DNA from 2 places in the Stenotrophomonas sp. 93052_Sma genome. Region 2 is predicted to be linked to the other one. Evidence: riboswitches for the same ligand, from Rfam matches in the RefSeq annotation. Region 2 holds a riboswitch; the other holds the start of a gene.
The links. A riboswitch is a leader RNA that binds a small molecule or an ion and turns the genes downstream of it on or off. The one in region 2 is predicted to bind cobalamin.

Region 1 (2,196 bases), 330 kb from region 2:
TCATCGATGCGGGTCTCGTACACATCCAGGCCCCAATGCCAGCCCTGGCCCTGCTGCGAAACACCGAGATTGGCGCTCTTGGACTTCTCCGGGTTCAACGTCGGCACCCCGCTCCACGGGTCGTACAGGTCGCTGAAGGTCGGCGCCTTGAACGCAGTGCCGTAGCTGGCATTGACGCGCAGGCCGTGCTCCAGTTCCATCGCCCAGCCCACGCTGCCGGTGGCATGGTTGCCGAACTGCTGGTTGTCGTCGTTGCGTGCGCTGGCCTGCAGCTGGTGGCGGCCGAAGCGGCCCTGATACTGCACGAACACGCCGGTGTTGCGACGGCTGTCGACGAGGTAGCCCGCGCTGCTGCCATCCAGGTTGTCTTCGCTCCAGTCCACGCCGGTGCTCAACAGCTGGCCTTCGGCCAAGGTGAAGTCACCCTGCAGCGAGGCGCTGTCGCGGTGGGTCTGCGCGCTGCCGCGTGCGCCGAAGTCGCCGAAGTTGTCCGACTCGTTGTCACTGCGGCCGACGTTGGCTGTGAAAGCCAGGCGTTCAGACGGGGTGTAGCGCACCTTGCCGGCCAGCACCTGCTGGCGGGTCTCCGAGTAGTTGTAGTAGCCGTCGTAGTGGTTCTTGCCGTCGGCGCGCAGTGCGCTGCCTTCCACGGTCCACTGGTCGTTGAAGCTGTAGCCGCCGCGCAGGCTCTTGGACAGGTTGCGGTAGCCGTCGCGGTCGTGCTCGTCGGCAAAGCAGCCCGCGGTGAACACCGAGGCGGAGCCGCGGCAGGCATCGATGCCGTCGGAATGCTGGTAGGCGATGTCGGCGCCGAACCAGCCGCGTTCGGTGCCACCGCCGATGCCGCCGCTGGCTTCGCGCAGGCCGTTGCTGCCACCGCCGAGCTGGAAGTGCGGAGCGAAATCGCCCTGGTTGCGGCGGGTGAAGATCTGGATCACGCCACCAATGGCGTCGGCACCGTACAGGCTGGACTGCGGGCCGCGCACGATTTCCACGCGCTCGATCTGCGCCAGCGGCAGGTCCTGGTACATGGCCAGGCCGAGGTCGGCACTGTTGATGCGCACACCATCCACCAGCACCACGGTGTGGCCCGAGTTGGTGCCGCGCAGGAACAGCGAGCTCTGCTTGCCGAGGCCGCCGGAGTTGGTCAGGTTGATGCCGGCGCGGCCGCGCAGCAGCTCCTGCAGCGAGGTGGCCTGGCTGGATTCGATCTGCGCGCGGTCGATCACCTGGGCCGGCGCGATGCTGTCCTGCAGGGCGATCGGGGTGCGGGTGGCGGTGACCAGGATCTGGTCGAGCGCGGTGGTGTCATCGGCGGCCTGGGCCAGCGCGGGCAGGGCGGCCAGCACGGCCAGGGACAGCATTCGGGACTGCAGCTTCATGGGGGACTCCAGGTGCCACGCACGCCCGCGTGGCGAAGGGGAGGAGCCGCGAAGGCAGGCATGCGCCGACGCCGCAGCGCAGGCTGCGGTCATCCAGCGCCATGCCCACCGCATCGCGACCTGAGGCTTCCTGGCCGGTCTCCGGGCTTGCCGCCGGGTGGCGCGAGGCCACCGTCCAGGCGCCTTCCCATGCCTGCGGCACAGTGGCGTTGTTGCCTGGAACTGACGTGCTTACCGTTGCGGGGGCAGCGCCGGCCTGGCGTGGAATCACGCGTCACCGGCTTCCCGTTTCAACCTGCCGGCCGTGGCCGCAGGTCACCTGGAAGTGCGCGCAGTCTACGGCATCGCAGGCGGCCCGTAGCGTCGAGCGTGCTCGACTGCCTTTGCTGTGCCCTTAGAATGGTCCCTCGATCCCGTGGTGCCGTTGCCGATGTCCGCCCGTTTTCCGCTGTTCCCGCGTTGCCTGTACAGGACGCACGCATGATCCTCGACCTGGTCCGCCATGCCGGCAACGGTCGCGATGAGTTCCTCGATGGCCGCAGCGATCCACCGCAGCTGGCCCGCCTGCCGCAGGAACTGGTCGACGCCTACGCTGCGCAGCCCTGGGAGCGGGTGATCAGTTCGCCGCGGCTGCGCTCGCTGCACACGGCGATGGCCCTGGCCACGCCGCGCGGGCTGGACGTGGAAGCGGACGAGGAATGGGAAGAGCTGGATTTCGGCGATTGGGACGGGCAGTCGCTGTTCGACCTGCCGGAGGACGCATTGGCGGCCTTCCATGCCGACCCGCATGCATTCCCGCCGCCGAACGGCGAAA
Region 2 (2,196 bases):
GCGGAAGGCGCTGTATGAATCCACCTGTTGGCGCGTGCCCTTGCGCAGGATCAGGTCGGCCACGGTCCAGTCCACGCCCGGATGCAGCGCGGCACCGGCGCTGCCCTGCACGCAGTGGTCCGGCCACAGGGTCTGCGGCTGCGCGTGCAGCAGGATGGTCTCGAAGGGGCGTTGGCCGGGGTGCTGGCTGGCGAACGAGGCATGGTCGGCCGGGTGCCAGTCCTGTGTTGCCACCACGGTGCGGTAGCGGCGCTGTGCCAGCAGATCGGCGATCGGTGCCACCAGCGCATCGCCTTGGTCGCAGGCCAGCGCGCCGCCGGGCATGAAGTCCGGCTGCAGGTCGATCACCAGCAGGGCGACATCGGCGGGCAGGGCGGTCATGGCAGTTCCGGTACAGCAGAAGGGGCGACCAGCGTGGCCGCCCCATGCCCACACGTCAATCGCCCTGCGGCGTCTCAGCGTCCTGCCCGTAGTACAGCAGGCCGATCTTGATCCGTTCGCGGCCATTCTCGCGGCGGTGACGGTTGGCATCGCGCAGCGAGTACACGCAGCCGCAGTATTCCTGCTGGTAGAACTGCTCGCGCTTGCTGATCTCGATCATGCGGCTGGCACCGCCGCCCTTGCGCCAGTTGTAGTCCCAGTACTGCAGGCCTTCATAGCGCGACGCGGCACGGATGCCGCAGTCGTTGATCTGCGCCATGTTCTTCCAGCGCGAGATGCCCAGCGACGAACTGATGGTGTCGTAGCCGTGCTCGTGCGCGTACAGCGCAGTGCGCTCGAAGCGCATGTCGAAGCACATCGTGCAGCGGATGCCGCGCTCGGGCTCGTTTTCCATGCCGCGTGCACGGCTGAACCAGTTGTCGGTGTCGTAGTCGCAGTCGATGAACGGGATGTCGTGCTGTTCGGCGAAGCGGATGTTCTCCTGCTTGCGCAGCTCGTATTCCTTCACCGGGTGGATGTTGGGGTTGTAGAAGAAGATCGCGTAGTCGATCCCGGAGGCGGTGATCGCCTCCATCACTTCGCCGGAGCAGGGGGCGCAGCACGAGTGCAGCAGCAGGCGCTGGCCGTTTTCGGGCAGGGACAGGGTGGGGCGTTGGAGCTCGGTCATCGTCAGGTACCGCATGGACCGCCGGCAACGGCGGTGGCCCATGCATCAGCGCGTGGGTGAACAGTCTGGCCGGAAACCGTGAACAGGACGCACGCGGCCGCACCGCCTGCAGGCGCAGGACAACGACGGCCCCGGCAACCTCCCCGCGGAGATTCCAGGTCGAGTCAGGGGACGGTCGTGTCCCCCGGCCGGGGCCGGTATTCGGGCTGATGGACACGGGCCGCAGCCCACCTACTACCTGCCGCTTCCCAGGCGTGAGCCCAGTGCTGTTGGCAGGATTCGTTTCCATTCACCGCTGCGGGGCAGCTCCGGAATGGGCGCGCAAGGCGCCTTCACCGGATTCCCGTTTAAATCCCTGCCGCCATCAATGCCACGGCAAGGATACCTTCGGCGTGCCCACGGTGGACGCGTCGAGGCCAATGGTCAAGGGCCAATGAAAGCGCAGGGCTGTGGCTCGCTTCTCAGGCTGTGAGAGCGCCTCTTGCCATACTGGGCACCGACAGACGGGAGGTGGCTCGTGGCGGCGAAGTACTGCGATCTGGTCATGAAAGGCGGCATCACCAGCGGCATCGTGTACCCCAATGCGGTACTGGCGCTGGCGCGCGAGTATCGCTTCAAGAGCATCGGCGGCACCTCGGCCGGCGCCATTGCCGCGGCGGTGGCGGCCGCGGCGGCGTGCGGTGATCGTCGCCAGCAGGCCGGCGAGCACCTGCCCGGCGATGCCGGCTACGGCGGGCTGTCGGCGGTGTCGGCGCAGCTGTCGCGGCGCGGCTTCATCTACAGCCTGTTCCAGCCGGCACGGCGCGCGCGCCGCCTATCGGTTGCTGGTGGTGCTGACCGGCAATGCCGGCCTGCCACACAAGCTGCTGTGCCTGGCCATCGCGGTGTTCGAGATTGCGCCACTGGAGGTGCTGGTGTCGCTGGCGTTGCTGCTCGGCCTGGGCTGGTGGGGCGGCGGTTGGAGCGGTGTGGCCGCCACGCTGCTGCCATCACTGCTGTGCGCGTATGGTGCCGGCGTGGCCGGTGCCGCGCTGCGGGTAGCGCGGGTGGCGCGCCGTAACCTGCTGGGCCTGTGCAGCGGCCTCGGC

Region 1: it holds a riboswitch for cobalamin, as region 2 does, so the genes downstream of both, btuB (TonB-dependent vitamin B12 receptor) here and ACZK2V_RS01290 (epoxyqueuosine reductase QueH) in region 2, are expected to answer to the same signal.

Annotation. Positions count from the first base shown of each region.
Region 1 covers NZ_CM151134.1:623,068-625,263, forward strand. The annotation lists partial or broken gene btuB (TonB-dependent vitamin B12 receptor) at 1-1,382, opposite strand, end outside; cobalamin riboswitch at 1,498-1,720, opposite strand; partial or broken gene ACZK2V_RS02895 (histidine phosphatase family protein) at 1,863-2,196, shown strand, end outside.
Region 2 covers NZ_CM151134.1:292,662-294,857, forward strand. The annotation lists gene pncA (bifunctional nicotinamidase/pyrazinamidase) at 1-381, opposite strand, end outside; gene ACZK2V_RS01290 (epoxyqueuosine reductase QueH) at 437-1,123, opposite strand; cobalamin riboswitch at 1,284-1,498, opposite strand; partial or broken gene ACZK2V_RS01295 (patatin-like phospholipase family protein) at 1,626-2,196, shown strand, end outside.